3 regions of the Micromonospora sp. WMMD975 genome follow, and region 3 is predicted to be linked to each of the others. Evidence: riboswitches for the same ligand, from Rfam matches in the RefSeq annotation. Region 3 holds a riboswitch; each other region holds the start of a gene.
What was found. A riboswitch is a leader RNA that binds a small molecule or an ion and turns the genes downstream of it on or off. The one in region 3 is predicted to bind cyclic di-AMP.
Positions count from the first base shown of each region.

Region 1: linked by a shared signal. The riboswitch ahead of O7613_RS05120 (C39 family peptidase) and the one ahead of O7613_RS18030 (hypothetical protein) in region 3 are both predicted to bind cyclic di-AMP.
Region 2: linked by a shared signal. The riboswitch ahead of O7613_RS10725 (transglycosylase family protein) and the one ahead of O7613_RS18030 (hypothetical protein) in region 3 are both predicted to bind cyclic di-AMP.

Region 1 covers NZ_CP120739.1:1,152,551-1,155,983, reverse strand. The annotation lists gene O7613_RS05125 (hypothetical protein) at 740-1,297, shown strand; gene O7613_RS05120 (C39 family peptidase) at 1,352-2,197, opposite strand; cyclic di-AMP (ydaO/yuaA leader) riboswitch at 2,400-2,541, opposite strand; gene O7613_RS05115 (hypothetical protein) at 3,001-3,433, opposite strand, start outside.
Region 2 covers NZ_CP120739.1:2,488,524-2,491,956, reverse strand. The annotation lists gene O7613_RS10730 (LLM class flavin-dependent oxidoreductase) at 34-1,596, opposite strand; cyclic di-AMP (ydaO/yuaA leader) riboswitch at 1,848-1,992, shown strand; gene O7613_RS10725 (transglycosylase family protein) at 1,991-2,656, shown strand; gene O7613_RS10720 (YbaB/EbfC family nucleoid-associated protein) at 2,891-3,340, shown strand.
Region 3 covers NZ_CP120739.1:4,162,201-4,165,633, forward strand. The annotation lists gene O7613_RS18020 (AAA family ATPase) at 1-180, shown strand, start outside; gene O7613_RS18025 (cation diffusion facilitator family transporter) at 255-1,169, shown strand; cyclic di-AMP (ydaO/yuaA leader) riboswitch at 1,313-1,443, shown strand; gene O7613_RS18030 (hypothetical protein) at 1,448-2,530, shown strand; gene O7613_RS18035 (hypothetical protein) at 2,609-3,079, shown strand; gene O7613_RS18040 (SRPBCC family protein) at 3,089-3,433, opposite strand, start outside.

The DNA of each region.
Region 1 (3,433 bases), 3.0 Mb from region 3:
CCGGCTGGACGCCCACCCTGCGCGCCACCCCGCCGGTGCCGGGCCGCACTTATGACCGACTCCGGTCCGACGGTCGCGCACTCCACTCGTGGCCCGGGGCGGAGCGCGGGTGGAACGCTATGGCCGTCTCAGGCGTGCTGAGACGTCCACAGCGTTCCAGTCGTCGCCTGAACGGCGCGCGGGTGGAACGATATGGCCCGCTCGGGCGCGCCGAGACGTCCATAGCGTTCCAGTCGTGGCCCGGGGCGGCGCGCGGGTGGAACGCTATGGCCCGCTCGGGTGCGCTGAGACGTCCATAGCGTTCCAGTCGTGGCCCGGGGCGGCGCGTGGGTGGGAGCGCTGTGGCCGTCTCGGGCGCGCACCCGTGGCGTTGCCGTGGTGGGCCTGGGGGTGTTGAGGGGCGTGCGGGAATCCGGTCGCCGTGTGGGGCCGGGTGGGTGGGGTGTCCGGTTCGGGGGTGGTGGGTGGCACTCTGGCGGCGGAATCGTCGCGGGGGTGCGGGCGTTGTAACCCGGTGAACGACCGAGGAAGGCCAGCGCCCCTGATCCCGCGCGGCCGACACGCCCCCCGGGGAATGACGGTGGGTAGCCGGTCGTTACACATTCTCCCGGCCCCCGCGGTGCGGCCCCTGCCCCGCGGACCACGCCGGATCCCCCCGAAACTTTGAGCGCCTGACGGTGCTCGCCCGCGCGCCACCCTCCCCCGGTGCGTGTGTCGACCCCCGGAATGGAGCCCCCTGATGAACACGATCCTGCGCAAGAGCGTCCTGGGTATCGCTGGTCTGGCGTTCACCGGTGGTGTGTTCGCCGGCCCGATCGCCGCCCACGCCGACACCCCCACCCACACCGGCAAGCCCGCCACGGCTGCGGCCGTGGTGCAGGCCGAGGGCAAGCAGTCGAGCATCACCCTCAACGACGAGCAGACCGCCAACGTCAAGGCGATCATCGCCGCGACGAAGAAGGCCGGCCTGCCCGAACGAGCCGCGATCATCTCCATCGCCACCAGCCTCCAGGAATCCAAGCTGGAGAACCTGGGCCACCTCGGCGACACCAACGACCACGACTCCCTCGGCCTGTTCCAGCAACGCCCGTCGAGCGGTTGGGGCAGCCCGGAACAGATCACCAACCCCGAATACTCCACCCTGGCCTTCCTCAAGGGCCTGAAGCAGGTCGACGGCTGGCAGGACATGCCCCTGACCGAGGCCGCGCAGACCGTCCAGGTGAGCGCCTACCCCGACGCCTACGCCCAGTGGGAGAACCAGGCCACCGACCTCGTCACCCAGCACTGGAACAGCTAACGCACGAAGGCCGGCACCCAACGGGGTGCCGGCCTTCACGTACCAATAAATGGGTCAGGCGGAGTAACCGCGCGTGGCCATCCAGTTCGCCAGGTCGGCCGTGGCCACCCAGTACGACGGCAGCGACGGGTCGGCCGAGTCGGCGATCCGTACCGTCCGGCCGTCGTTCTTGTAGCCGATCACGGCGACATAGTGGCCGCCCGGGAACGAGTGCCAGCCGCCGTTCGTGTCGGTGGCGTCGCCGACGATGTTCGAGACGACCGCCCGGCCGTTGCTGACCGCGTTGACGACGTCGGCCCGGAGCCGGTCGACCTGGCCGGGGGTGGCTGCGCCGGCGATCATGCGGGTCCGGTACGGGTCGCCCTTGACCTGCTGGTTGAGCACCCGGGTGGTGTCCTCGGCCGAGTTGGTGCCCATCTCGGTGGTGCCGAGCGCGACGGCCAGCGTGTCCTGGCTGCGCTCGATGCCGGCGGCGCTGAGCGCGTTCCGCACGGCGGCCGGACCGCAGTAGTAGTAGGTGGTCTGGGCCTGGTAGTCGTAGTCGAGCACCTTGCTCGACGGTGGCTTCGGCTTGGCCTTCGGCGTGGTGTCCGGGTCGGCGGACTTGGCCGCGACCTTCGCCACGGGCGAGGCCGTGGGAGAGGGCTTGGGCGACGCGCTCGGCGAGGCGCTGGGCGACGGGACGGCGACCCTGGCCTCGCTCCGGGTCGCGGCGTCGTTGAGGCGGGAGCCGAGGTCCGCCACGGCGGCGGTGTCCCGCTGAGCCGGGGCGCCGTCGGTGGCGGTCAGGGTGGCGCCGGCGCCGCCGGCCAGCACGAGGGCCGCCGCCGAACCGGCGATGATCTGGTACGGGCGCTCGGTCGCGAGCCGCCGCAGTTGACGCTTCAGGTGGTGCTTCACGGATTCCTCCACGGGGGTGGGCGGCACACGCCGGCCCTACGCGCGGAGGGACTCACGCGCGCTGACGGGCTGGACGGCCGCGGGTGATGGCCCGGGACGCCGGGCGGATCAGGGGTCGGGTACGCGTCGCCTCAGGCGCGCGCCGGCCCCCGCAGGCCGTGGAGGCGGGGGGACGTTCGGGGGTTGGTTGACACGAGGAGGTAGCTCCTTCCGTGGCCGCCGACCGGGTTAGCTGACGGATTCGGGCGGGAAGTACGCCCTACCGCGGGCCGTGGGCTCCGCGGATTCACCCCGGTGTTGCTGTGGGTCCCCGGTTCGTATGCACGATTAGGCGGGTCGGCACGGCGACGCCATCGGCGATCGACAACCGCACCGGACGCGCCGACACTACCGATGGGTACGACCCATGCCAAGCGCTCTCACCTGCGGAAACGTGCTCGGCGACTACAATTTCGGTGCAGCCGATCACTGACGTGACTCAATGGGACAAGGGGCACCGTCGACGCCGGCCGGCGGAAACCGGACGTCCGGCGGGAGGAGAATCGGTCGCCGGGGGCGACCGGGGACATCGGCTCCGCCGGCGCGTCGGGCCGGTGACCCGGCTCACCGCGTTCGGTAACGATTCGGTCGAGGCCGCCGCTCCAGCCGAGGTCCACCCCGCTCAACCGAGACCGCCGCTCCAGCCGAGGTCCACCCCGCTCAACCGAGACCGCCCCCAACCGAGACCACCGCTGCTCGACCGAGACCGCCCCTCGACCGGTATCACCGCTCAGCCGGGACAACCCCTCAGCCGATACCACCGCTCAGCCGACGCGGGCCGGACGCCAGCGGGCGCTACGCACCGGAGCCTGCACCGGGACACGGAGCGCCGCCGAGGCCCGGAACGCCGGCGCGGGCCGAAGCGCCGTCGCGGCGGCGTACGCCTCGGCGGCGAGCGTCCGGGCCGACTCGGCGGCGAGTTCGGTGTCCCGCCATGCCAGCCGTTCCCGCTCGGCGGCCGTCTCCCAGGCGGCTCGGCGGCCGTCACGGACCGTCCGGGCCAGCACGATCTCCTGCGTCGCCGGGTGGTGGCAGGGGTCCCACCCGTTGCGGCCGGCCAGCACGTCGGCGAGCTGGCGGGCGGTCAGGTCGCCCCGCCAGTGCGCCGCCATCGCGGCGTGCCGGAGCCAGCGTTCCCGCGCCGCGTACTCGGACGGGGTGCGAGGCGTGTGTGGTTCGGGCAGGGCGGCGGTGCCG
Region 2 (3,433 bases), 1.7 Mb from region 3:
CTATACCGCAGGCGTTAAGCGGGGCCCCCGCCTTCATAGCTGGCCGGGGAAGAAGCCGTGGCGGGCCAGCGGCTCGACGATCTGGTGCTCCTCGTACGACAGGTGCGACAGCAGCGTGTCGGTGAGCAGGTCCACCGCCTCCTGCAACGCGGTGAAGTCGCCGGGCGAGCCGATCAGCTCCACCAACGCCCGGTCGACGCTCTCCACCACCCCGTGGATCACCACGTGTTCCTCCTCGAGGCGGTCCAGCACCGGTGCCAGGCCCGCGTCGGAGCGGCGCAGGTGCGGGAAGATCGAGGCGTCCTCCAGGCCGTGGTGCTGGGTCACCACCGTGCAGTACGCGGCGCAGTACGCGCCGAGCGTCCAGTTGTTCTGCCGCATCGTCATCTCGTTCAACGCGGCCCGCGCCCCGCCCGGCGAGACCGTGCCACGCTTGACCTGTGCCAGCAGGTCACGCACCTGGGCCAGCTCCTGGCGCAGGTGGTCGTGCACGTCCACCAGGTGCTGCCCGGCGGCCTGCGCACGGGCCGGGTAGACGTGTCCGGCCGGCGCCGGTGGGGCGCTCGGCCGGTCCGCCTCGTCCCAGAGGCGGCGCGCGCTCAGGCGTACCCCCGGATCCGGGGTGGGGGTGACCGCGAGCGCGGTCGGGAAGCCGGTGGCGGCCTGCTCCTCGGCGACCGCGCGGGCGCCGCTGCCCGGCGTGGTGCGCTCGGCGGCGACCAGCTCCCGGACGGCCGGCGCCACCTCCTGGGCGAAGAGTTGGATCGCGCGCGGCTCGTCGCTGCCGAGGATGAAGGTGGTGATGCCGTGTTCCAGCGTCAGCCCGGCCAGCTCCTCCACCCACTGTTCCGGCGGGCCGGCGAGGAAGCCGGTGGACGAGCGGGCGAACGTGCCGGTGACGTTGAGCATCCGGCGGATCGCGCCCGGGTCCCGGCCTGCGGCCCGCGCGCCGTCGTCGACGAGCGTGTTGAGCGCCGGCAGGTCGTCCGGCCCTTTCGGCAGGTACGCCAGCGACGGCAGCCAGCCGTCTGCGGCGCGCCCCACCAGCCGCAGCATGCGCGGCTTGTACGCGCCGACCCAGATGCCCACCGGGTGCGCCGGGGCCGGCCCGCGTTTCGCGCCGACCACGCGGTAGTGCTCGCCGGCCACCCGGATCATGCCGCGCCGGCCGGTGTCCCAGACCTCGCGGATCACGGTGATCGCCTCGTCGAGCGCGTCGACCGCCGCGCCGGGGGAGAGCCGCCGGCCGCCGGTCGCCTCGATGGCGTCCCAGAACGCGCCCGCGCCCAGCCCGAGTTCGATCCGGCCACCGGTGAGCAGGTCCAGGCTGGCGACGCTGCGGGCCAGCACCACCGGCTGACGCAGCGGCAGGTTGAGCACGTTGCCGGCCAGGCCGATCCGGTCGGTGGCGGCGGCCACGTACGACATCAGCGTCCACGTGTCCAGGAAGCCGGGCTGGTACGGGTGGTCCTGGAACGTGACCAGGTCCAGCCCGGCCTGCTCGCAGAGGGTCGCCAGCGCCACCACCTGTTCGGGGTGCCCGGCGGCGGGGGTGAGGAAGCCGCCGAAGGTCAGCTCGTGTCCGTGTTCGGTCATCCGCCCCGCTCCTCGCGTGATCTTGCCCGGTCCCGCCCACGGTAGCTCCGTCGTCGGGCCGGACGGCCGTGTACCCGGCACCGATCCCGTTGCGGCGCGACCGATTCCGCCCCCACCGCGCTCGCCTGGCCCGATCGCCCGGCTGGGTGAAGAACGTCACAAGAAGTGGGCAATCGCGGATATTCGTCCCTAGCGTCGGTTCCGTTCGCAGACGCGGACACCACGGGCCGGTAACGCCTAATCCCGCCGCCGGCCCGGCGGAACCGAAACTCGGGCGGGAGCGGGGGACCCACAGGTTCCACGGTGCACGTCACCTCGGGGTGAAGCCGCCACCGGCGGCCGGGCTCCTCGGCCCGAACCCGACAGCTCACCTCGTCGGCGTGGAGGAATCCACATGTCAACTGCATACTCAGCCCGGCACCGCCGGAGCGTGGCCCACCGCGCCACGGCCCGCCGGACCGCTGTCGGCGCGATCGTCGCCGGCGCCGCCACCGGCGCCGCGGCACTGCTCGGGCCGGCCGCGCCGGCCAGCGCCGCGAGCGTGAACTGGGACGCCGTCGCGCAGTGCGAGTCGGGCGGCAACTGGCACATCAACACCGGCAACGGCTACTACGGCGGGCTCCAGTTCTCCCGGAGCACCTGGAACGGCTACGGCGGCCAGAAGTACGCCGACCGGGCCGACCTGGCTAGCCGCTCCGAGCAGATCGCCGTCGCCGAGAAGGTCCTGCGCGGGCAGGGCATCGGCGCCTGGCCGGTCTGCGGCAAGAAGGGCGGGTCGACGAAGACGTACGCCGCCAAGGAGTCCGGCTCGACCACGTCCGCGAAGAAGGCCACCTCCTCGCAGAGGGCGTCGGCGCCGAAGAAGGCGTCCGCGCCGAAGCGCTCCAGCAGCGCGCCGGTCGCGGGCACCTACCTGGTGCGGCCCGGGGACACCCTCTCCGAGATCGCCGCGACCCAGCACGTCGACGGGGGCTGGCGTGCGCTGTACGCGGATAACCGGGCCGTGGTCGGCGCGGACCCCGGCCTGATCTTCCCGGGTCAGCGGCTGCGCCTGCGCTGATCCTGAGTCGTGTCGCGTCGCGATCCTGGGGACCGCGTCGCGCCCCACGAGCGATGCGAACGCCCGGCCGGGCCATCCGGCCGGGCGTTCGCCGTCGCGCGACACGCCGGGAACGGCCGGCGTACGTCCTGCGTGCGGCGTCGGCGGCCGGTCCGGTGCGGCGGGTGACGAGGTTCCGACGTCGACGGTTGCTATGGTCACGAGGCTTGGCTAGGACGTGAAGAAAGCGCGGATATGACCAACGATGCGTTCTCGGCCGCCGCGAGCCTCGACGAGCTGCTGACCCGCACCCAGCAGGCGCTGGCCGCGATGCGGTCCCGGGCCACCGTGCACGCCGACGGCGAGCCGGGCGAGCTGCTCCGGGCCGAGGGCACGGCGGCCGGCGGCCGGGTGCGCGCGGTCGCCGTCCAGGGTGGCCGGTTGGACTCCGTCGCCGTCGACCCGGCGCTGGCCGACGAGCCGCTTGACGTCCTCTGCGGACACCTCGTCGTCGCCGTCAACGCCGCGCTGACCGAGTTGGACGCGCAGGTCAGCGCCTCGGCCCGGGCGGACACCGACGCGCTCGCCGCCCGGCTCGGCGGCCTGCCCGACCAGGCGGAGCTGTTCAGCCGCGCGATGCACGAGGTGGCCGCGCGCATCCGGCGAGACCGCGCCGTCGCGTCCCGCGCCGCCCGCCCCGCCTGACCAGGTCCGTCCACCCGGCCGGCCCATGCGGCACCGGCCGCGCCGCGTCCGACTGCTCGCCCGGTGCTCCGGCAAAGCGCCGGCGTCGGCGAA
Region 3 (3,433 bases):
CTCGGCGCCGGCCGGCTCCAGGTGGTGACCAGCCTCCAGGCCAAGGGCATGGAGTACGACGGGGTGGTGCTCGTCGCGCCGGGCGAGATCCGGGCCGACCCCGGTTCGGGGGTACGCACGCTCTACGTCGCGCTCTCCCGGGCCACCCAGCGGCTGACCACGCTCGACCCGGTGGGCTGACCCACCTCACTTGCACACATAGCGATGTGAGCATAGATTTGTTCCGGCCGAGCTATGGGGCGGAGGGTGTGCGCGTGGGTGCAGGTCATGACCACAGCGGCGCGGTGACCAACGCGGCGCAGCGCCACGCCGGCCGGCTCTGGGCGGCGTTCGCGCTGCTCACCGTGCTGATGCTGGTCGAGGCGGTGGCCGCCTTCACGACCGGCTCGCTCGCGCTGCTCTCCGACGCCGGGCACATGTTCACCGACGTGCTCGGCATCGGCATGGCGCTCGCCGCGATCACCGCCACCCGGCGTGCCCGGACCGACCCGCAGCGCACATTCGGGCTCTACCGGCTCGAGGTGCTCGCCGCGCTCGCGAACGCGGTGCTGCTCGGCGCCGTCGCGGTCTACGTCCTGGTCGAGGCGGTACGCCGGTTCGGCGAGCCGCCCGAGGTGCTCGCCGGGCCGATGCTCGTGGTGGCCGTGCTCGGGCTGCTGGCCAACATCGCCGCCTTCGCGCTGCTGCGAGTCGGCGCACAGGAGAGCATCAACCTGCGCGGGGCATACCTGGAGGTGCTGGGCGACCTGCTGGGCTCGCTCGGGGTGATCGGCGCGGCGATCGTCATCGCGTTCACCGACTGGTGGTGGGCCGACCCGGTGGTCGCGGTGGCGATCGGCCTGTTCATCCTGCCGCGCACCTGGCGGCTCGGCCGGGCCGCGGTACGCATCCTGGTGCAGGCCGCGCCGGAGCACCTCCAGGTGACCGCGGTGCACGACCGGCTGGCCGCCGTGCCCGGCGTGGCGGAGGTGCACGACCTGCACGTGTGGACACTCACCTCGGGGATGGACGTCGCCTCGGCGCACCTGACCACCGACCCGCGCGCCGAGGTCGCCACCGTGCTCGCCGCCGCCCGGGCCGCGCTGCACGAGGACTTCTCGATCGATCACGCCACGTTGCAGATCGAACCCGGAGCGTCCGCCGGCGGCTGCGGCCCGACCGAGTGGTAATTAGGACAAACTTAAATCTGGGTGGCTATTGTTGGCAATTGCCGGTTTTGCCCGGTATTCGGCTCCGGCTGGTGGAGCCGGGTCCGGGCCGCGCCGGTAGGCTCGATCGCGGCCAACCCACGGGCGTCACTCCGGCGCCGGTGGAGCGGCCATCGCCTAATCGCCCGTGGGGCGAGCCGGGGAACCACGTACGTGGGGTGCATCCGCGTCAGCGGTAGGGATCTTCCGTCCCGAACCCGTCAGCTAACCCGGTCGGCGGTTGACGGAAGGACACGTGAATGCCCACAGTGGCACCTGTACGACGGACGGCCGCCCGGTTGGCGGCCCTGCTCGTCGCGACGCTGGCCCTCGGCGTCGCGACCGTGCCGGTCTCCCCCGCCACGGCGGCGCCGACCGGCCGGCTCGCCGCCGCACCCGGCGACGACGACGAGGGCGGCACACCGACCCTGCGCGCCCAGCTCGACGCCGCCAGCAAGGGCTGGCTGGAGGCCAAGGCCGCGCTGAACAACTCGGTCAACCGGCAGAAGCAGCTCAACGACCGGCTCACCACGATCGGCGCGGAACTGACCGAACGCGACGCCAAGGTCGGCGAGATCGCCGGGGTGGCGTACCGCACCGGCCGGATGGGCACCGCCGCGGCGCTGCTCGCCAGCAACAGCCCGGAAGGTTTCATGGACCGGGCCGCGGCCCTGGAGACCGTCGCCGCGCACGAGGACCGGACCCTGCGCGAGCTGATCGCCACCCGGGACGAGGCGGTCCGCACCCGCGCCGCGCTCACCGTCGAGATCAGCGAGCAGCGCAAGCAGGTCGCGGTGATGGCCAAGCGCAAGGAGCAGGCCGAACGGGCGTTGGAGGTGGCCAACCGCAAGCCGCCGGCGAGCGCCGGCAGCAGTGGCGGCGGCAGCAGCGCCCGAGGCTCGTCCTCGGCCAACGCGAAGCCGGCCAAGCGCAACTCCGACGGCTCGTGGCCGGCGGAGTCGTGCAGCGTCAACGACCCGACGCCGGCCAGCGGCTGCATCACCCCGCGCACGCTGCACGCGCTGCAACAGGCCAAGGCGGCCGGCTTCACCAGGTACGTCTCCTGCCACCGACCCAGCGGCTCGGGTGAACACCCGAAGGGGCGGGCCTGCGACTTCGCGGCCCAGAAGAACGGCTTCGGCGGCGTCGCCAGCGGCGGCGACAAGACGTACGGCAACAACCTGTCCGCGTACTTCATCCGCAATGCCGACCGGCTCGCCGTGCTCTACGTGATCTGGTTCAAGGAGATCTGGCTGCCCAGCAGCGGCTGGAAGTCCTACAGCGGGGGCAACGGCGACCCGTCCAGCGACCACACCAACCACGTGCACCTGTCGGTCTACTGAGCACTACGCTCCCCGACGTACGCCGGATGTCGTCGCGCGGCCCACGACGTGGGCCGCGCGACGGCCGACGATCGGCGCATGGGACGACTCTCGCCGACCGGCCGCAAGGCGCTGCTCACCGCGCACCTGGTCACCTCGCTGGGCTGGCTCGGCACCGACCTGGGGCTGCTCGCGCTCGGCGTGGCCGGGCTGCGCGGCGCCGACGCGGAGGTGGTGTACCCGGCGGCGGCGCTGCTCGCCACCTGGTTGTTCGCGCCGCTGAGCGTGGCGGTCTGGTTGGTCGGCACCGCCAGCGCGCTGCTCACCCCGTGGGGTCTGCTGCGCTGGCGCTGGGTGCTGGTGAAGTTCGCGCTCACCACCGTGATGCTCGGCCTGGTGCTGCTCCTGCTCACCCCCCGGATCCGGCACCTCGGCGCGCTCGCCGGGGCCGCCGACACCCACCTGCGGGTGGATCTGGTGGTGCCGCCGGCCGTCTCGACCGCGCTGCTCCTGGTCGCCACCGTGCTGTCCACGTACAAGCCGTGGGGTCGGCTGCGCCGCAGCGGCTGAGTCGTCACGTCAGGCCGACCGGCCCTCCAGGGTGGCGCCGAGACGGGCGGCGAGCCCCAGGTGGGCGGCCCGGGCCTGCCGGAACGCGTAGCCGAACAGCGGCGCTGGTGCGGTGAGGGTGATCTCCACGTCGATCCGCACCACGCCGTCGGGCTCGTCGCGCATCCGGGTGTGGTTGCGCACCGTCGTCGCCGGCTGCTGCCGGGCCACGGTGACCACCTCGTCCTCGTTGGCGATCAACACGTCCGCCTGGTAGGTCACCGGGAAGTGCAGCGGGCCGAGCTCCAACCGGTCGGTGATCGCGTAGCTCGCCAGCGCGCCCGGCCGGGGCGGCAACTGCCGGACCCGGACGAT